2 linked regions of the Gemmatirosa kalamazoonensis genome follow. The protein of the gene in region 2 interacts with the protein of the main gene of each other region in a pairwise test. Links are inferred from orthologs where the notes say so. Each region holds a gene or a part of one and is shown on either strand. Other genes may lie near its edges.

Region 1 (4,488 bases), 400 kb from region 2 along the record:
GTGCGGCGGGGGCGTCGGGCGCGCCGGCGCACGCGGCGAGCAGGAGCGCGCCGAGCAGCGTGGCAGGCAGCGTGGCAGGGAGGCGCGGACGACGGAGCGGCGGCATGCGACGGCGGCGTGGGAGCGGCGATCCGGAGCTTAGCGCCGGGCGCGGCGCGAGCAAGCGGCCAGAAGGGCGCACGCGGGAACGGACGTCGCTCGTAAGTGTTTGATACAGAACGAGTTGCCAGGCAGGGCCCGGGTTGACTTCGGGGCCTGTTCAGGCGATATTTCGAGCTTGCCTCGCGGCCATCGTGGCCCGGGAGCCGAGCGCCACATCCGGACGTAGAACATGACCGCACCGAACAATCGCGAGCGGATCCTGCCCCGTCTCATCGACGAGGAGATCAAGGAGTCGTTCATCAACTACTCGATGAGCGTCATCGTGTCGCGGGCGCTGCCCGACGTGCGCGATGGGCTCAAGCCCGTGCAGCGGCGCGTGCTGTACGCGATGAACGACCTCGGGCTCACGCCGGGACGGCCGTACAAGAAGTCGGCGACGGTGGTCGGCGAGGTGCTCGGCAAGTACCACCCGCACGGCGACTCGTCGGTGTACGACGCGCTCGTGCGCATGGTGCAGGACTTCTCGCTGCGCTATCCGCTCGTCGACGGGCAGGGAAACTTCGGCTCGGTCGACGGCGACCCGGCGGCGGCCTATCGGTACACCGAGGCCCGGCTGACGCGCGTCGCGATGGAGATGCTCGCCGACATCGAGAAGAACACCGTCGACGAGGCGCCGAACTTCGACGACCGCCTCACGGAGCCGCGCGTGCTCCCGTCGGCGCTGCCGAACCTGCTGGTGAACGGCAGCTCGGGCATCGCGGTCGGCATGGCGACGAACATCCCGCCGCACAACCTGCGCGAGGTGGTCTCGGCGCTGCACGCGCTGATCGACAACCCCGAGCTCGACGCGGCGGGGCTGCGGAAGCTCATCAAGGGGCCCGACTTCCCGACCGCCGGCTACATCTACGGCCGCCAGGGGATCAAGGACTACATCGAGACGGGGCGCGGCCGCATCGTGATGCGCGCGCGCGCGGTCATCGAGGAGAAGGAGAGCTCGAACAAGAGCCAGATCGTCGTCACCGAGCTGCCGTATCAGGTGAACAAGGCGCGGCTCGTCGAGCAGATCGCCGAGCTGGTGAAGGAGCAGAAGGTCGACGGCATCAGCGCGCTGCGCGACGAGTCGGACCGCGACGGCATGCGCATCGTGATCGAGCTGAAGCGCGACGCGATCCCGCGCGTGGTGCTGAACCAGCTCTACAAGCACAGCACGATGCAGTCGACGTTCGGCGTCATCATGCTGGCGCTCGTGCCTGATCCGCACACGAAGCAGCTCGTGCCGAAGGTGATGCCGCTCCGCGACGTGCTGCAGCACTACGTCGAGCATCGCCACGACGTCATCGTCCGCCGCACGCAGTTCGACCTCGACAAGGCGCTCGAGCGCGAGCACATCCTCGAGGGGCTCAAGATCGCCGTCGACAACATCGACGAGGTGATCAAGATCATCCGCGCGGCGGCCGACACCGCGGTGGCGAGCGAGCGGCTGCAGAAGCGCTTCAAGCTCAGCGAGCGGCAGGCCGAGGCGATCCTCAACATGCGCCTCGCGAAGCTCACCGGCCTCGAGATCGACAAGCTGGAGGCCGAGCTGAAGGAGGTCCGCGCGACGATCGCCGACCTGCGCGGGATCCTCGCGTCGCGGCCGCGACGCATGGGCATCCTGAAGGACGAGCTCACCGAGGTCGCGGCGAAGTACGGCGACGATCGGCGCAGCGAGATCACGAGCGACGAGGGCGAGTTCACGATCGAGGACCTCATCGCCGAAGAGGACATGGTCGTGACGATCTCGCACTCGGGCTACATCAAGCGCACGCCGGTGACGACGTATCGTCGCCAGCGGCGTGGCGGGCGCGGGCTGTCCGGTCAGGATCTCAAGGACACGGACTTCATCGAGCGGCTCTTCATCGCGAGCACGCACGATTACATCATGATCTTCACGGACGATGGGCGCTGCTTCTGGCTCAAGGTCCACGAGATCCCGCAGGCCGGGCGCGCGACGCGGGGCAAGCCGATCGTCAACCTGATCAACGTCACGCCCGACACCGGCATCCGCTCGATGGTGCCCGTGCGCGAGTTCCGCGAGGACCAGTATCTCCTGTTCTGCACGAAGCAGGGCACGGTGAAGAAGACGTGCCTCTCGGAGTACGGGAACGTCCGCGCGAACGGCGTGAAGGCGATCAAGATCGAGCGCGGCGACGAGCTGATCGACGTGCAGGTCACGAGCGGCACGAACGACATCGTGCTCGCGACGAAGCACGGCCTGTCGATCCGCTTCCATGAGGCCGAGGTGCGCGACATGGGCCGCGACACCACGGGCGTGAAGGGCGTGGAGCTGCGGCCGCAGGACGCGGTCATCAGCATGGTCGTCATCAAGCGCGACGCGACGCTGCTCGTCGTGACCGAGAAGGGGATGGGCAAGGTCACGGACATCGACGAGTACCGCGTGCAGAAGCGCGGCGGCAAGGGGATCATCACGGTCAACCGCACGGAGAAGACCGGCAACGTGGTGTCGCTGATGGAGGTCCTCCCGGAGGACGAGATCATGCTCATCACGAAGCAGGGCATCATCATCCGCTCGGCGGTGAACGAGGTGCGCAACACGGGGCGCAACGCCCAGGGGGTGCGGCTCGTGAACCTGGACGCCAACGACATCGTCTGCTCGGTCGCGCGCGTCGTCGTCGAGAAGGACGAGGGCGGTGAGGCGGGCGAGGAGGCCGACGACCTCGCGCCGACGGGCGGCGAGGACGACCTGTAACCCAGAGGGCAGGAGGGCAGGAGCGCAGGAGGGCACGAGGAGCGGTTAGGCTCTCGTGCCCTCCTGCGCTCCTGCCCTCCTGCCCTCGGGGTCGCGCTCCTGCCCTCCTGCCCCGTGCCTTACTACATTGCGCCATCCGAATTACACGCTGCCGTTAGGATGACGACGACACTCGAGCCGCAACTCGTCTCGCTCGACGCGATCCGCGCCGCTGCCGCCGTGCTCGACGGGGTGGCGGTGCGCACGCCGCTGCTGTCGGCGGCCGACGTGGTGCCCGAGGGGCGCGTGTGGGTCAAGCCGGAGATGCTCCAGCGCGGCGGCGCGTTCAAGCTGCGCGGGGCGTACACGTTCATGAGCGCGCTCGACCCGGCGCAGCGCGCACGCGGCGTGGTCGCGCCGTCGTCGGGAAACCACGCGCAGGCGGTGGCCCTCGCCGCTCGGCTGTACGGCGTGCCGGCCACCGTCGTCATGCCGACCACCGTGTCGGCGGCGAAGCGCGCCGGTGCCGAGCGGCTCGGCGCGCGCGTGGAGCTCGCCGGCACGACGACCGACGACCGCATGCGCCGCGCGCAGGAGATCGTCGACGAGTCGGGTGGCGTGCTCGTGCCGCCGTACGACCATCCGACGATCGTCGCCGGTCAGGGCACGGCGGGGCTCGAGATCGTCGACGATCTGCCGACCGTGCGCATGGTGCTCGTGCCGATCGGCGGCGGCGGGCTGAGCGCCGGCGTGGCCACGGCGGTGAAGCTGCTCTCGCCCGACACGCGCGTGATCGGCGTCGAGCCGAGCGTCGCGCCGAAGCTCTCGCGCGCGCGCGCCGCGGGGCGGCCGGTGCACATCGGCGCGAACCGCGGCCTCGCCGACGGGCTGCTCGCCGTGCAGGTCGGCGACGTGCCGTTCGCGCACCACCAGCGCTACGTCGACGACGTGGTGCAGGTCGACGACGCCGCGCTCCCGCGCGCCATGCGTGCGCTGCTCGACCGGCTGAAGCTCGTCTGCGAGCCGAGCGGCGCGATCACGATCGCCGCGCTCATGGAGGGGCTCGTGCGCCCGGCATCCGATGGCGACACCGTCGCGGTGCTGAGCGGCGGCAACATCGAGTGGCCGGGGCTGGTCGCGCTGTTGGGCGACCAGCCTGGCGCGTGACGACGGCCCTCGACGCGTGGTCTCGCGACGTGGCCTCTGAGACTCGCGCGGCCGGCGCGCGCATCCTCGTCGTCGACGACGACGCGGCGGTGCGCCAGAGCGTCGCGTGGGTGCTCGAGGAGTACGGCTACGAGGTCGTCGCGGTGCCGGGCGGTGGCGGGCTGCTGGAGCAGCTCGACGGTGACGGGCGCCCGCCCGACCTGCTGCTGCTCGACATCCTCATGCCCGACGCCGACGGCGTGCAGCTGCTGGAGCGGGTGAAGAGCGACGAGCGGTGGCGCGACGTGCCGGTGCTCATGCTCTCCTCGGTGCCACCGGAGGAGGCCACGGTGCGCACGTTAGGCCTCGGCGCGGCGGACTTCATCCGCAAGCCGTTCCGCGGCCGCGAGCTCGTCGCGCGCGTGCAGGCGCAGCTCCGCGCCGGCGCCATGCTGCGCGCCACGCGCGAGTCGCTGCTGCGCGCGGAAGAAGAGCTGCGCCGCGCGCGCGAC
Region 2 (5,783 bases):
GCCGTTGGCGACGACGCTCGATCCGTCGGGCAGCGTGCCGGTGAGGCCCTGGAGATTGGTGTGCACGCCGTAGCTGAGGCGGTCCCCGACGGGCACCATGCGGACCACCCACTGGACCGTGCCGGAGAGCGGGATCTGCACGACACCGGTCGGCACCGCGCACACGCTGACGAACAGTCGCATGCCGATCTGGAAGGTCTGCACCGTCGGTGCGACGTCGAGCGCAGGGCGCACGGCGCTCGGCCGGGGGGCGCGGTGAGATCGGGGGACGCGCTGCAGGCCGCGAGCGCGAGCGCGGCGATCACGGCGGGGACGAGCCGCATCTGCGAACCTCCGGAGGCGGGGGGGCGGAGGAGGGACTCGAGCGCGGTGGCTGCGCGCGCCGAGGACCGGTGGAAGGGGGCGAACCGTGCGCTACCATATGCCCGGGTCCGCGAGCCCGCCAGCGGCCGATGCAAAGAAGGGCGATCCCCGGTAAGGGACCGCCCTCCTTGCATCGGCGGGAGCGCCGCCGGATCGAGCTCAGACGTCCAGGTTCGACACGAACTTCGCGTTCGCCTCGATGAACTCGCGCCGCGGATCGACCGCGTCGCCCATCAGCGTCTGGAAGATCTGATCGGCCATGAGCGCGTCCTCCTGCGTGACCTTGAGGAGCGTGCGCGTCTCCGGGTCCATCGTCGTGCGCCAGAGCTGCTCGGGGTTCATCTCGCCGAGCCCCTTGTAGCGCTGGATGTTGAGGTTCGCCTTGTTGCCGTCGCCGTTCATGAGGCGCGAGGCGATCGCGTCGCGCTCCTCGGCGCCGTAGGCGTAGTACTCCTCCTTGCCCTTGGCGACGCGGAAGAGCGGCGGCTGCGCGATGTAGATCATCCCGGCCTCGATCAGCTCGGGCATCTGCCGGAAGAAGAACGTCAGCAGCAGCGTGCGAATGTGCGCGCCGTCGACGTCCGCGTCCGTCATGATGATGACCTTGTGGTAGCGCGTCTTCTCGAGCTCGAACTCCTCCTTGATGCCGGAGCCGATCGCCGTGATGATCGTCCGGATCTCCTCGTTCGAGAGGACCTTGTCGATGCGCGCCTTCTCCACGTTGATGATCTTGCCGCGCAGCGGCAGGATCGCCTGGAACATGCGGTCGCGCCCCTGCTTCGCCGAGCCACCGGCCGAGTCGCCCTCGACGAGATAGAGCTCGCACATCTTCGGGTCGGAGAGCGAGCAGTCGGCGAGCTTGCCCGGCAGGTTGCCGACGTCGAGCGCGCTCTTCTTGCGCGTCAGGTCGCGCGCCTTGCGGGCCGCCTCGCGCGCCCGCGCCGCGCTCACCGCCTTCTCGATGATCCCGTTCGCCGTGCGCGGGTGCTCCTCGAGATACTGCGTGAGCAGCTCGTTGACGACCGAGCGCACGGCGCCCTCCGCCTCGGAGTTGCCGAGCTTCGTCTTCGTCTGTCCCTCGAACTGCGGCTCGCGGATCTTCACCGAGAGCACCGCCGTGAGCCCCTCGCGCACGTCGTCACCGGAGAGGCGGATGTCTTTGTCCTTCTTGGACAGCGCGCCCGACTTCTCGATGTACTTGTTGATGACGCTCGTGAGCGCGCTCTTGAGCCCCGTGAGGTGCGTCCCGCCCTCGTGCGTGTTGATGTTGTTCACGAAGGAGAACACCGACTCGGAGTACGAGTCGTTGTACTGCAGCGCGAGCTCGATGCCGATGTCGTCGCGCTCGGTCTCGATGTAGACGACCTCGGGGTGCAGCGTCTTCTTCGTGCCGAGGCCATTGAGGTACTGCACCATCTCGCGAAGGCCGCCCTTCGCGTGGAACAGCTCCTCCTTCGCCGGCGTCTCGCGCTCGTCGCGCAGCGTGATCTTCACGCCCTTGTTCAGGAACGAGAGCTCGCGCAGCCGGTCGCGCAGCGTCTCGTACGTGAAGACCGTCGTCTCGGTGAAGATCTCGTGGTCCGGCTTGAACCAGACCTTCGTGCCGGTCTGCTTCTTCGGCACGTCGCCGAGCACCTTGAGCTTCGTCTTCGTGTCGCCACGGACGAAGTCCATGTAGTGCTCCTTGCCGTCGCGCTTGACCCACACGCGCAGCCGCTCCGAGAGCGCGTTCACGACGGAGACGCCGACGCCGTGCAGGCCGCCGGAGACCTTGTAGCTGTTCTTGTCGAACTTGCCGCCGGCGTGGAGCACGGTCATCGCGACCTCGAGCCCCGGCTTCCGCTCCACGGGATGGATGTCGACCGGGATGCCGCGGCCGTTGTCGTCGACGGTGATGGAGTTGTCGGCGTGGATCGTGACCGAGACGGTGTCGGCATAGCCGGCGAGCGCCTCGTCGATCGAGTTGTCGACCACCTCGTAGACGAGGTGGTGCAGCCCGCGCGGCCCGGTCGAGCCGATGTACATGCCCGGGCGTTTCCGCACCGCCTCGAGCCCCTTCAGGACCTGAATGCTACCCGCGCCGTACGCCGCGCCGGTCGCCGCGGCGGGCGGTTCGATCGTCTTCGCCATGATCACTCCAGTCGTGATGCCGTGCCGCCGCGGCGCATTCGTGCGCGCCGAGGGAAGCCTCTGAATGTAACCCGAGAGGACCCCGAACGCAACTCGCCGACACCGCTGTAACCTATTGTTTTACAACGAATTACGGCCGAGGTTCCGGCGGCCCCGGCCGGCCTGCCGATCTCAGCGCTTGAGCACCAGCCGCAGCCGCCCGATCGGGGGACGGCCGGGCACCCCGTTGAGCTGCTTCAGCAGCTCCGGCTCGAGCAGCGACAGCTCCGTCATCCACGCGTGCGTGGTCACCGCCACGAACAGCGTGCCGTCCGGCGCCACCGACAGCGGCTCCGTCACCGCCGCGATCTGCGCCCCCACCAGCGAGGCCCACTCCGGCACGACCGACGCCTGCGCCACCCGGTCCGTGATGCCCGCCTGCGCGAGCACCGACGCGAGCACGTCACCGAGTGGGGTGGGACGGGAGGGGCGATCGGGCATCGGTGGAAGCTAGTCGGTGTGTCCGCGGCCGTACTGAGCATTGACAGAACAGCCGTACTGAGCCATAGTCGCCCGGCAGCTGGCAGCACCAGTCCCGCTTCTTCTATCCCTCCCGGAGACCGCCGCCATGCTCCGCCGTCCCGTCGCCGTCGCCGTGCGCTGCCTCGCCGCCGCCGTAGCGTTGCTCCCGGCCGCCGCCCGCGCTCAGGTCCACTTCGACAACCTGTCCGGCGGCAACGGTGCCGCGTACGCGGGCCACAGTGAGAACGGCTTCGACGTGGCCACCACCGGTGGCGCCTGGTTCGAAGCGCACGTGTTCGGCAACCCGGTCCCGTCGATCTTCGGTGGTCCGATCGGGAGCCCGTCGCTCTCGTCGCTCTTCGTCACCCGCAGCGGCGGGGGCGCGTTCACGTTCGGCAGCGTCGATCTCGTGAGCCAGAACGGCCGCAGCAGCTATCAGATCATCGGCTACTCGGGGATCAACTCTGTCTTCACGATGAACGGCTTCCTCGGCTCGAGCACGACGTTCGAGACGATCTTCAGCACCAACCCGGCGACGCTCATCGACGGGCTCTCCATCGCGATCGACCCGATCGGCCAGCCGACGTCGTTCAACCTCGACAACATCGAGGTCATCGCCGCGACATCGTCGGTGCCCGAGCCGGCGACGCTGCTGCTCACGGCGGCCGGCATGCTGGGCGTCGCCGGCGCGGCGCGGCGCCGCCGCACGACCTGACGCCGTCGCCGACTCGGATCGAGCGCCCGGAGCCGATCGGCTCCGGGCGCTCGTCTCGTCAGGCCCTCACGCACCGAGCACGCCGTCGCGGATCGTGGTCCGTTCGAGCCGCGTGAGCTCCGCGGGAATGTCGGTCGCGCGCGGCACGACGAGCACCGTCTGGCCGAGCCCCGCGTCGCCCAACAGCTCCAGGATGCGGTGCGCCCGGCGCGCATCCAGCTCGGCGAACGGGTCGTCGAGCAGGAACAGCGGCTCGCAGCCGCTCGCGTCGCGCAGCGTCGCCGCCTCGAGCAGCCGGAGCGCGATCGCCGCGGTCCGCTGCTGCCCCGCCGAGCCGTAGAGCCGCAGATCGCGCCCGCCTAACGTCAGCTCCAGATCGTCGCGGTGCGGGCCGGCGTGCGTCACGCCGCGCTTCACGTCGAGCAGCCGCTTCTCGGCGAGCGCGCGCTCCAGCGCCGTGCGCGCCGCCGCGACCGGATCGGCCGCGTCGTCCACGACGAGCGCGGAGGTGTAGCGCATGCGCGCCGCGGCGCGCTCGCCGATCGCCGCGCACAGCGCCGCGAAGGCGTCCGCCCGCGCCGCGCACCACGCGCGCCGCTCCACCCAGAGCACCGCGCCGTGCTCGGCGAGCGCGGGCTCCCACACCGCGGCGCGGCTCTCCCCGCGACCGGTGCGCGCCGCGTCGCGCAGCGCGGCGTTGCGGCGCACGAGCGCGCCGCGGTACGACTGCAGCGCCGAGAGATAGCGTCGCGACGTGAGTGCCAGCACGACGTCGAGGTAGCGCCGACGCTCGGCGGGACTGCCCGCCACGAGCGCCACGTCCACCGGCGAGAAGATCACGCTCGGCACCGCCCCGAGCGCGTCGCTGAGACGGGGCGGCTCGGCGCCGTCCAGCCGGACGCGCTTCTTCTTTCCCGTGCGCTCGAAGCCGACGCCGATCTCGTGCGCGCCGACCGACCCCGGGGGACGCGCCACCGTCGCGCCGAGGTGGAAGCCCGGCGCGCCGAACCGCACGAGGTCCTGGTCGCGCGCGCCACGCACGGAGCGGAGCAGCTGCAGGTAGTAGATCGCCTCGAGCAGGTTGCTCTTCCCGTGGCCGTTCTCGCCGATCACCACGAGCCCGTCGGCGGGGAACGGCACGTCCTGCCGCTCGAAGTTGCGGAAGTCACGCAGGGCGAGCCGGAGCAGCCGCACACGCGGCCGCGCCGCGTCGGGCGACGTCACCGCCCCGTGAACTGGGCGGCGCGCTTGGCGAGGAACGCGCCGGTCCCCTCGCGCATGTCGTCGGTGCTCGCGGACAGCCCGAACTGGTGCGCCTCCATCTGCATCGCCTCCTCGAGCGGCAGGTCGTAGCCCGCGTTCACCGCCTCGATGCAGAGCGCGAGCGCGACGGGCGCGTTCGCGAGCATCTGCTGGAGCATGGCGCGCGCGCGGTCGAGCAGCTCGGCGGCCGGCACCACCGCGTTCGCGAGGCCGATGCGGTACGCCTCGTTCGCGTCGATCATCTCGGCCGTCATCAGGAGCTGCAGCGCGCGCCCCTTGCCGACCAGGCGCGGGAGCCGCTGCGTGCCGCCGTACCCCGGGATGAGGCCGAGCTTCACCTCGGGCTGCCCGAACTTCGCCGCGTCCGACGCGAGGCGAACGTGGCACGCCATGGCCAGCTCGCAGCCGCCGCCGAGCGCGAAGCCGTTCACGGCGGCGATCGTCGGCTTCGGCGACGTCTCGAAGCGGCGGAACACGAGCTGCCCTCGGCGCGCCATGCGCTGCATCTCGAGCGTGCTCTGGCCGCTCATCTCGGAGATGTCGGCGCCGGCGACGAACGCGCGCCCCGCGCCGGTGAGGATCAGGCCACCGACGTCGTCGCGACCGATCGCCTCGTCGATCGCCTGACCGAGCTCGCCGATCGTGGCGGCGTTCAGCGCGTTGAGCTTGTCCGGCCGGTTCACGGTGATCGTCGCGATGCGGTCCGCGACATCGAAGGTCAGGGTGCTGTAGGCCATGCGAGAGGCGAGGGCATGAGGGCGGGCGCTCGGATCGGTCGCCAATCTACTCGCCGGGGACCAGGATTTGCCCT

What was found. Proteins that work in one complex are often made in the same cells at the same time.
Region 1: the proteins of gyrB (region 2) and gyrA interact in binary tests that used the Escherichia coli proteins (3 or more experiments, as listed by UniProt). The link is inferred for Gemmatirosa kalamazoonensis from one-to-one orthologs.

Annotation. Positions count from the first base shown.
Region 1 is NZ_CP007128.1:2,785,180-2,789,667, forward strand. The notes cover bases 1-3,091. They hold gyrA (DNA gyrase subunit A), read left to right. Parts: upstream 1-331; coding sequence 332-2,851; downstream 2,852-3,091. Other genes in these bases: J421_RS11950 (hypothetical protein), read right to left, coding at 1-106; J421_RS11960 (threonine ammonia-lyase), read left to right, coding at 3,011-3,091. Outside these bases: more of J421_RS11960, read left to right, coding at 3,092-3,997; J421_RS32750 (GGDEF domain-containing response regulator), read left to right, coding at 4,027-4,488. UniProt on the Escherichia coli protein: A type II topoisomerase that negatively supercoils closed circular double-stranded (ds) DNA in an ATP-dependent manner to maintain chromosomes in an underwound state.
Region 2 is NZ_CP007128.1:3,182,164-3,187,946, forward strand. What follows is about bases 9-2,996. They hold gyrB (DNA topoisomerase (ATP-hydrolyzing) subunit B), read right to left. Parts: upstream 2,494-2,996; coding sequence 523-2,493; downstream 9-522. Other genes in these bases: J421_RS13645 (hypothetical protein), read right to left, coding at 9-234; J421_RS13655 (DciA family protein), read right to left, coding at 2,665-2,973. Outside these bases: more of J421_RS13645, read right to left, coding at 1-8; J421_RS13660 (PEP-CTERM sorting domain-containing protein), read left to right, coding at 3,101-3,709; DNA replication/repair protein RecF, read right to left, coding at 3,776-4,933; J421_RS13670 (enoyl-CoA hydratase/isomerase family protein), read right to left, coding at 4,930-5,709. UniProt on the Escherichia coli protein: DNA gyrase negatively supercoils closed circular double-stranded DNA in an ATP-dependent manner to maintain chromosomes in an underwound state.